One region of the Staphylococcus sp. 510 genome, then DNA from elsewhere that is predicted to be linked to it. Evidence: riboswitches for the same ligand, from Rfam matches in the RefSeq annotation. Region 1 holds a riboswitch; each other region holds the start of a gene.
The links. Region 1 has a riboswitch for thiamine pyrophosphate ahead of AC2D8K_RS03810 (ECF transporter S component). Riboswitches for the same ligand answer to the same signal wherever they lie in the genome.

Region 1 (3,292 bases):
ACACAAGATACATGTGCTTTGCAGCATCTTTAATTTTACGCAATTCCTGACCTTGAAATGTCATTACGCCTTTATATTTGATTAATTGTAATATGGATTCTAATAATGAGGTTTTACCAGTACCATTTTGACCAGTTATCGTGATCCACTCACCTGAATGAATAGCTAATTGATCCACTTTGAATAAATCTTTCTTATTACGAATAACAGCACCATTTTCAAATTTAAATAATGGCGCTTCAGATGAGGGAGCCATATATTTAGGCTCAGGAGCGTAATGCCATGCATTTGGATGCCACACGCCGTATTCACTAAGTAAATGTTCATAATGCTTTAAAATATGATTTGGCGTATCATCAGCAATAATTTGTCCTTCATAGTTCATTAATAAAACTCTATCCACATGTTGCCAAATATGTTCGACCTTATGTTCGACTATAAGTACTGTTTGGTCTTTCCAGAGCTTGATTAAACGTTGCCATAAATCTGATGTCGCATTAACATCTAACATTGCAGTGGGTTCATCTAAAAATAGCGTATCTGCTTGTTGTAATATGGTTTCAACTATAGCTAATTTTTGCTTCATACCGCCACTTAATTGATTGATTTGTGTATTTTCGTTTACATTTAAATTTACTGATGCTAATGCTTTGCTGATGGCTTCATCCATATCTTGTCTTGGCACTTGTCTGTTCTCTAAAACAAAGGCAAGTTCTTCATAAACTTTAGGCATACAAAATTGTGAATCCGGATCTTGGAAGATAACTCCATTATGCTGATTGATTTGCAATTCGTCATATTTCATAGGTAATTCTATTAAATTGGGTACAATACCACTTAATACATTTAAAAGTGTACTTTTACCAGAACCGGACGGTCCTAGTAAAAGTACTTTTTCTTTATCTTTAATTTCTATATTTAGATTATCAAAAATTTTTCGATATCCATTAGGATATTTCAAACGTAAATTTGTAACTTTCAACACTTTTAAGTCCCCTTATAATGTATCGTAATCATCTTTAGAAGCGGGTCTGAATACTTTAGTTACACCAGTTTGATCCAATGCTTTAACCAATAAATAAGATAATAAACCAGCAATGATAATGCCACTAATCGCACGGAAAACAATGAATAAAATTAAGTTCCATCCAGCAACTTCATTTAAATAACCATAAAAATAGTCGACTGGGAATGAAATAAGTGCAGTCACTAATCCCGCAAGCATAGCTACCATGACTGAACGAGACTGGTATTTGAATATAGCAAAGACAATCTCACAAGCTAAACCTTGTAGTAGGGCATAGATGATTGTAGGTATATCAAATTTACCCATCACAATTGTTTCACCGGCACCTGCAGCAAACTCAGCAAGTAAGGCGATACCTGGCTTAGGAATAATTAAATAACAAACAATCGCAGCCATAAACCATACACCATATGTTAATTGTTCAAGGTGTAAACCAGCGACTTGTGCAACATTATAAAATAGCCACCATAAGTTATAAATAATGGCAAAAATGACAGAGATAAGTACTGTTACTAATATCTCAGAAAGCTTTAAACCTTTTGACATAAAAACATCCTCCTAAAAAAAACGCACAACCATCTCTAGGAAAGTTGTGCGTAAAACATAAGAATATGATTCAACATACGATTATCATCTTTGTTAATTACACTTTCCTACGCTAGTATCTAGCTAGATCAGGTTCAAAGGGTTTGAGGGTTAACCTCATCTCAGTTCAAAACACCCCTAGTGCGTTTATTATTTTAATTTGTCTTTAATGTATGATTTTTCATGTGGATTGTCAAGTTAATAAAATATACAATAAATTAATATTTTTATATGATGTGTGCTTATGAAAGCTCTAAGTCAGTCAATACGTAGTATTAAATATAAAATAGCACAAAGATAATTTAAAATTTCAAATCATCTTTGTGCTATTATTTTTTGTATTTATGTCCCAAATTCATCGTTATTATAGAATATTGGATGATCTAATCGTTAAATAGTCAATTAGTAATTAATTTAATGCGTCATCAATATCTTTTTTAGTTTGTTCTGTATCATTTGTTTTTTCTTCTTTTTGTTCTTTTAATTTCTCTTCTGCTTCTTTGGCTTTTTCAGCTGATTTTTTTGCAAATTCTTCGTTACTCATAATAAATCCACCCCTAATTGTGTTTTATTGTTTACATACACCTTTTACCCAGTTATGCTAATAATAAACTTTTCTAGGTCTATAGACGTATTTAATGATTTATTAAAGACAAGAATAAGTTCTTCATATATAATAACTTTTGAGGTGAATAGTATGTCTTTTCTTAAGAAACACACCGAGATTATATTTAGTTATATCATCGGTATCGTTTCACTTTTCACAGGACTCATTATATTAATTAACTTACCGCTTATTAAACAATTAAATGGAGATAAGAAGGTAAATACACATGTGTATAATATATGGGAATTCCTGAACGCATTTTTCGCTGAAATAATTAAAGTGATGAGTAGATTTATCGGGGGTTTCCCAATTGTAAGTGCCATAATTATTATATTATTTGGTATCTTAGTAATGTTACTAGGTCATACGTTATTTAGAACAATTAAGTATGATTATGATATTTCAATTTTCTTCTTAGTCATAGGGATAATGTATTTCTTAATTACTCTAGTTCTTATGATGCAAGTATATGGGTTCTTTGGTATCGTATTTATTATTCCGTTCATCATACATATCGGTTATATTGTATATAAAGATGAATTGAATAGTGATAATCGAAAGAGTCATTATATGTGGATTATCGTATCATATGGTATCAGTTACCTTATTACGCAAATTGCATTACATGGTCGTATAGATGCTAATGAAATTGAATCTATTGACATCTTAAGTGTTAATATATTCTTTATTATTATGTGGTTATTAGGACAAATGTCAATTTGGAACTTCTTGTTCTTAAGACGTGCGCTACCGCTTACGAAACAAGAATTAGGTGAAGAAGAACCTGAATTATCAAGAACAAGTAAAGGTAATGTCTCGAATCAAACTAAAGTTCACTTAAAACAACTACAAGATAAGACAACAGAATATGCACGTAAAACAAGAAGAAGTGTTGATTTAGAAAAAATTAGAGTTAAAAGGGATAAATTTAAAGAAAAAGTAAAAAATATTGTTGATATCCAAGAAGATGATATTCCACATTGGATGAGAAAGCCAAAATGGATAAAACCAATGTATGTTGAAATTTTCTGTGGTGTAGTTATTTTCTTCTTTACATTTTTAGAATTTAACAA
Region 2 (3,292 bases), on a different contig from region 1:
AATGGACTTGTTAAAGCACCAATGTTCCCCCATAAATTCATCCAACCTGATACTGTACCAGAGAAGTTACGACCTAAGTCTGTCGCTGCGGCCCAACTCATACCCATAGACATACCGACGCCACCTAAGCCGAGAGATAACCAGAATATAGTGACATATAAGTTTTCAGTATGTACTGCAAAAAAGATTGATATTGAAAAGACTACAAATCCAAGAATCGCAATGACGCCACGCGCGACGAAACGAGATTTACCAGTATTTAAAATCTTATCTGAAATCGCGCCACCAGATAAAATTAAGAAGAACATTAATAACCATGGTAATGAACTAATTGACATATCTTTAAAATCAACATGGTATTGTTCTGTTAAATATGTTGGTAACCAAATTAAGAATAATGTAATGACGAATTGTACTACAAAGTACTGAATCGCAATCGCATAAAAACTAAAGTGAGTTAAGAAACGTTTCCAAGGTGGTAGTGATTTATCAGTATCTACTATGTCTCTATGTTCAGTAATAAATCGTTTTTCGGCTTCATTGACCATTTTGTGTTGTTCAGGTAAGTCTTTAGCAATAATCGCCCAAAGTACTGCCATCACAATGCCGACTGCACCAAAAATATAAAAGACAGCTTGCCAATTAAATGCATTAACAATTGCAATCGTGACAATCGGTGCTAATACAGGACCAAAATATGAACCTGCTAATAACGCACTTGATGCTCTTCCTTTTTCATTTTTAGCAAACCAATAAGAATTGAACACTGCATTAGACGGATACATAGGTGCTTCTCCCACACCAAATAAAAATCTAACAAAATATAATAAACCATGATGCTTAATCATACCTGTGAGAATTGTGAAAGCACTCCACCATACTAAAGCAATCGTAATCATCTTACGAGGTCCAAATTTCTCTGCTAACATCCCTGAAGGTACTTGCATTAACGCATAACCTAATGAGAAAAATGACGCTAATAAACCAAATTGTGTTTTTGTTAAATGTAAATCTTCCATCATTGGTACTGCAATATATGAGATATTAGATCTATCCATATAGGCTATAACGCCAATGAGAAAGAATGCAATCGCAAAAAACCAACGAACGTTACTTCTTTTTTTATCCATTTCTTTTCCTACTTCCCATAATGATATGTTATTTCTATGTGTTGTCGTTAAGTTTCAGAAATTCCAAATGATGACTGTTTAACTTCTAATCACACATCTATTAAATTCTTGTAGCGCTACAATTTTTATTATAATAGCACGAAATGGAAACGGTTACAATATAAAATTAAAAAATATTCATTATTTATTCAATAAAAATTAACAATACTTACATTTAATTTTCACTATTTAAATAAGCGATTCAATTTCATTTACATCTTCATCTAAATTGATTATTTACATGTACTTATTTTTCATTAAAAGCTAATTATAGATGGTTGCCATGTTTGATACCGACACTAAAAAATAGTAAACTGTATGTAAATTGAAAGCGCTATTCCATCCATACAATTAAATATAAATCCACTGGAAGTGCCTTTGTTTAAGGCTGAGAGTAAAGATGTGACTTTATAATTCCTAGAACCTGATCCAGTTTGTACTGGCGTAGGGAAGTGGCATAGCTATGAATTTAAAGTACTCATTAGCAATTTAACGCTATTTCCCTACTATGTGGAAATAGCGTTTTTTTTGTTGAGGTGATGTATATATTTATTGCGATAACTTATTATAAAGAACTGTCATTACAGGATTTAAAGCATTTTATGACTATAGAGCCGGCCATTGATGGCTTACTCTTTAGAACGCCTATGTCTACTTTGGCGTTACAACGATTTATTACACGACTCATTGCAGTAGGATTTCCCAAAGATAAAATAATGATTCACAGTAATCTTAACTTACTCAAAGCTTTAAATTTGCAGTGTATTCATTTTAAAGAAAATGACAAACGCGCATTTTTATTAAAACAACAATATCCTGAGTTAATCGTCGGTATGTCAACGCATAATATTGAAATGGTTAAGCAATGTCATGCGCATCAATTAGATTATGTCTTTTTCGGTCATATATTCTCTACATCGTCGCACCCAGGTGAACCACCACGAACAAATCAAGAGATTCATGACGTATTCAAGATTGATATGCCTATTTATGCTATAGGCGGAATTTCCCCGTCCACCATTTCACAATTACCTACAGGATTTGATGGTCTATGTGCAATTTCATTTTTTATGACCTCTACTGTTAGTGACATTAACTCTTTAAAAAGGAAGTGGCATTCTCATGCATGATGTTCTTATTATTGGTTCCGGTGTTATAGGTATGTCGATAGCTCGACAACTAAGCCAATCACATTTAGATATTGCTATTGTAGACCGAGATATACCCGGTATGCATGCCTCTTATAAAGCTGGTGGCATGTTAGGCGCTCAAAATGAGTTCACAACTGATAGTGAATTATTTCAATTAGCAGTAGCCTCTAGGTCTTTATTCCCAGAATTAAGTGATGCCCTCTACCATGAAACTGGCATCGACATTGAATTTCAACAATCTGGATTAATTAAAATGGCATCTTCAACCAAAGACGTAGAACGGTTAACTCAACAATATGACTTCCTTAGATCCAAAGATCCTAGCGTTGAGCTACTCTCAGATGATGCGTTATTTAACCTTTCAAATGGTCATATTGAACCAACTGACTTAGCTATATATATTCCAAAAGATGGCCAAATCAACGCTAATCACTATACTAAAGCTTTATTACAATCAGTGATTCAACGAGGTGTGCATCGCTATTATCAAACAGAAGTACAACACATTCATCACAATAATGGTTATTACACAGTTACAACTCATCAAAGCGATATTCATGCTAAAAAAGTAATTGTGGCAGGTGGTGCTTGGTCTACTCAGCTATTAAAAGATTACGCTATACCAAGACAAGTGATTGGTGTTAAAGGTGAGGTATTATTAGTTGAACAACCCTCACTTAAATTAAATCATACTGTGTTCATGACAAATGGCTGCTATATCGTTCCAAAGGAAAAACATCGCTACTTAATTGGAGCGACAAGTGAATTCAACAATTATAGTGTCGGTAATAGTGAGGTTGGTATTTCATGGCTACTCAAACATGCTCAACAACGTATACCTGAGCTATCGCATAGTCATATTCTTAAACAATGGTCAGGCATAAGACCTTACACAGAACATGAATTACCTATCATGGATCAAATTGATGACGGTTTATTTATCATCACTGGTCATTATCGAAACGGTATACT
Region 3 (3,292 bases), on a different contig from region 1:
CGTCAGAATTATCTGATAGATTTCATTTCTATTACATACATATCACAGATATATAACCTTTATAAACTGTCATGGCAGTTTTCAAAAGGTATATATATTAATATTACACCTCTAAACGATGTAATTAGGACGTAAAAAAAAGGCTTCCTTTTTTATTTGGCTGTAACCTGCAGTGTATTTATAGATGTTAAAGTTGTATTTGTAAATTAGTTAAAGAAAACAAATCACTTTTAGGAGGATTTTTTAATAATGAAAAAGACAATTATCGCATCATCATTAGCAGTAGGATTAGGCGTTGTAGCAGGTAACGCTGGACACGACGCACATGCAAGTGAAGCAAATATCAACGAAGCTGAATTAGCTCAAAAAGCACAATCAAATGATCAATCATTAAATGAAAGCCCTATCCAAGAAGGCGCTTATAACTATACATTCGATTATAATGGTTTCACATATCATTTTGAATCAGATGGTACAAACTTCTCATGGTATTTCCACCAATCTGGTCAATCAAATGAAGCTTCAAATACTCAAGCTCAACCACAACAAGATGTAAGTGAACAAGCTTCAGCATCAACTAACCAAACTTCTGCAGAAGAAGTAAGTAACCAACAACAATCAAACTCAGCTCAACCTGAACAAGTTTCAGCTCCACAAACTGAGCAAACTCAACAACCACAACAAGAAGCTACTACTTCAAACAATGAGTCAAGCTCAAGTGAAGCTTCAAGTGGTTCATCAGTAAACGTAAATGATCACTTAAAACAAATCGCACAACGTGAATCAGGTGGCGACATCCACGCTACAAACCCATCAACAGGTGCTTCAGGTAAGTATCAATTCTTACAATCTACATGGGATTCAGTAGCTCCAGCTGAGTACAAAGGTCAACCAGCTTCTAGCGCTCCTGAACATGTTCAAGACGCAGCAGCTCAAAAATTATACGATACAGCTGGCCCAAGCCAATGGGTAACTGCATAATTTAATTTTTATTAAACATCCTATCATTAGATAGGGTGTTTTTTTAGTTGGTAAATAGTTTGACTTAGTTATATGTTTATTAAAAGGTATATTGTTATACATTTTTTAATAATTGAATTTATGTGTTACATTTGCTATTGTAATAATTGAAAATGATTAAAAATAGAACTACTAGGGGCGCCTATAAAGGCTGAGATGAATTTAATTCAGACCCTTAAAACCTGATTTGGTTAGTACTAACGGAGGAAAGTAGTGTAACATATTAACGGTATTAGGTCGTGCCTTAATTTTGCTACTTTCCAGTTTGGAAAGTAGTTTTTTTATTTCAAGGAGGAAATTTTATGAGTTTTTCTAAAGATTTAAGAGTGGCAGCAGAACCTATTATTGAGGATATTTATAATGATGGTTTCATACAAGATTTATTACATGGTGAATTATCTAAACAAGCGGTAAGACAATATCTACGTGCAGATGCATCTTACTTAAAAGAGTTTGCTAATCTATATGCACTATTAATTCCTAAAGTGCATAATATGGATGACGTTAAATTTTTAGTGGAACAGATTGAATTTTTATTAGAAGGAGAAGTAGAAGCACATGAAATTTTAGCTTCATTCATAAATGAACCATATCATGAGATTGTTAAAGAAAAAGTATGGCCACCAAGTGGTGATCATTATATTAAGCATATGTACTATAATGCCTATGCACATGAAAATGCAGCATATACGATTGCAGCAATGGCACCATGTCCATATGTATATGCGGTAATTGGTAAAAGAGCGATAAAAGACAATCAACTTAATAAAGATTCAATTACGTCTAATTGGTTTGAATTTTATAGTACAGAAATGGATGCACTAGTAAATTTATTTGATGAATTAATGGATCGTTTAACAGAGAATTGTACTTCAGAAGAAAAAGAAGAGATTAAGGAGAATTTCTTACAAAGTACTATTCATGAAAGAAACTTTTTCAATATGGCCTACGTAGATGAAAAATGGAATTTTAGAGGTGACAAATATGAATAAACCTAAAATTGCTTTAACTATTGCAGGTACTGATCCAACTGGCGGTGCTGGAGTAATGGCTGATTTGAAGTCATTTCATTCTTGCGGCGTTTATGGAATGGCAGCAATAACGAGTATTGTCGCTCAAAATACGATGGGCGTAGAACATATTCATAATCTAGAGACATCATGGGTTAAAGAACAATTGGATAGTGTATTTAATGATGAACTTCCTCATGCAATTAAGACAGGGATGATTGCTACAGAAGAGACGATGCAATTAATCAAAAGTTATTTAGAAGATTATCCTACAATTCCATACGTGATTGATCCTGTTATGCTAGCCAAAAGTGGGGATTCGTTGATGGATGATCAAACCAAACAAAAGTTGCAAAGTACATTATTACCTTTAGCTGATGTTGTTACACCTAATATTCCAGAAGCGGAAGAAATCACTGGTATAAAGATTGATACTGAAGAAAACATTCGAAAAGCAGGAGATATATTTATCAATGACATTGGCAGCAAAGGTGTAATCATTAAAGGTGGACATTCTGCCGACTTAAATAATGCTAAAGATTTTTTATTTACAAAAGATGGCGTATACACATTTGAAGATGAACGATTTGATACTAAACATACTCATGGAACAGGTTGTACATTTTCAGCTGTCATTGCTGCTGAATTAGCTAAAGGTCGTAGTATTTATGAAGCAGTTGAAAAAGCTAAAACATTTATTTCTTTGAGTATCAAATATACCCCTGAGATTGGTAAAGGTCGTGGCCCAGTCAATCATTTTGCGTATCTAAAGAAAGTAGGTTTAGATGATGAATAATTTAGAAAAGCTTAGAAATGAGAATCCTTTAATTGTTTGTTATACGAACGATGTAGTTAAGAATTTTACTGCAAATGGTCTATTAAGTATTGGTGCAAGTCCGGCAATGAGCGAGGCACCAGAAGAGGCTGAAGATTTTTATCAAGTTGCAAGTGGATTACTAATTAATATTGGTACGCTTACGCATAATAATGAAGCAGATTTAATTAAGATAGGTAAAATTGCAAATCAACTTGGTACACCAATTGTTTTTGATCCTGTCGCAGTAGGAGCGTCACAATATAGAAAAGATTTTTGTAAAAACTTTTTAAGTGAAGTAAAAGTTGCAGTGATTAAAGGGAACGCTTCAGAAATATTGACACTCATTGATACCAATACAACAATGAAGGGGACTGATGGAGATAGTTCACTAAATGCAATAGAAATTGCCAAGAAAGCTCATCAAAAATATCACACTGCAATTGTA

Region 2: it holds a riboswitch for thiamine pyrophosphate, as region 1 does, so the genes downstream of both, AC2D8K_RS09615 (thiamine phosphate synthase) here and AC2D8K_RS03810 (ECF transporter S component) in region 1, are expected to answer to the same signal.
Region 3: it holds a riboswitch for thiamine pyrophosphate, as region 1 does, so the genes downstream of both, tenA (thiaminase II) here and AC2D8K_RS03810 (ECF transporter S component) in region 1, are expected to answer to the same signal.

The regions. Positions count from the first base shown of each region.
Region 1 is NZ_JBXVVK010000003.1:171,713-175,004, forward strand. It holds gene AC2D8K_RS03805 (ABC transporter ATP-binding protein) at 1-985, opposite strand, end outside; gene AC2D8K_RS03810 (ECF transporter S component) at 998-1,573, opposite strand; TPP riboswitch at 1,661-1,762, opposite strand; gene graF (glycopeptide resistance-associated protein GraF) at 2,022-2,156, opposite strand; gene auxA (lipoteichoic acid stability factor AuxA) at 2,310-3,292, shown strand, end outside.
Region 2 is NZ_JBXVVK010000011.1:92,461-95,752, reverse strand. It holds gene AC2D8K_RS09620 (pyruvate MFS transporter) at 1-1,130, opposite strand, end outside; TPP riboswitch at 1,528-1,637, shown strand; gene AC2D8K_RS09615 (thiamine phosphate synthase) at 1,709-2,299, shown strand; gene thiO (glycine oxidase ThiO) at 2,292-3,292, shown strand, end outside.
Region 3 is NZ_JBXVVK010000012.1:61,027-64,318, forward strand. It holds gene AC2D8K_RS10000 (transglycosylase family protein) at 250-981, shown strand; TPP riboswitch at 1,145-1,246, shown strand; gene tenA (thiaminase II) at 1,323-2,012, shown strand; gene thiD (bifunctional hydroxymethylpyrimidine kinase/phosphomethylpyrimidine kinase) at 2,005-2,826, shown strand; gene thiM (hydroxyethylthiazole kinase) at 2,819-3,292, shown strand, end outside.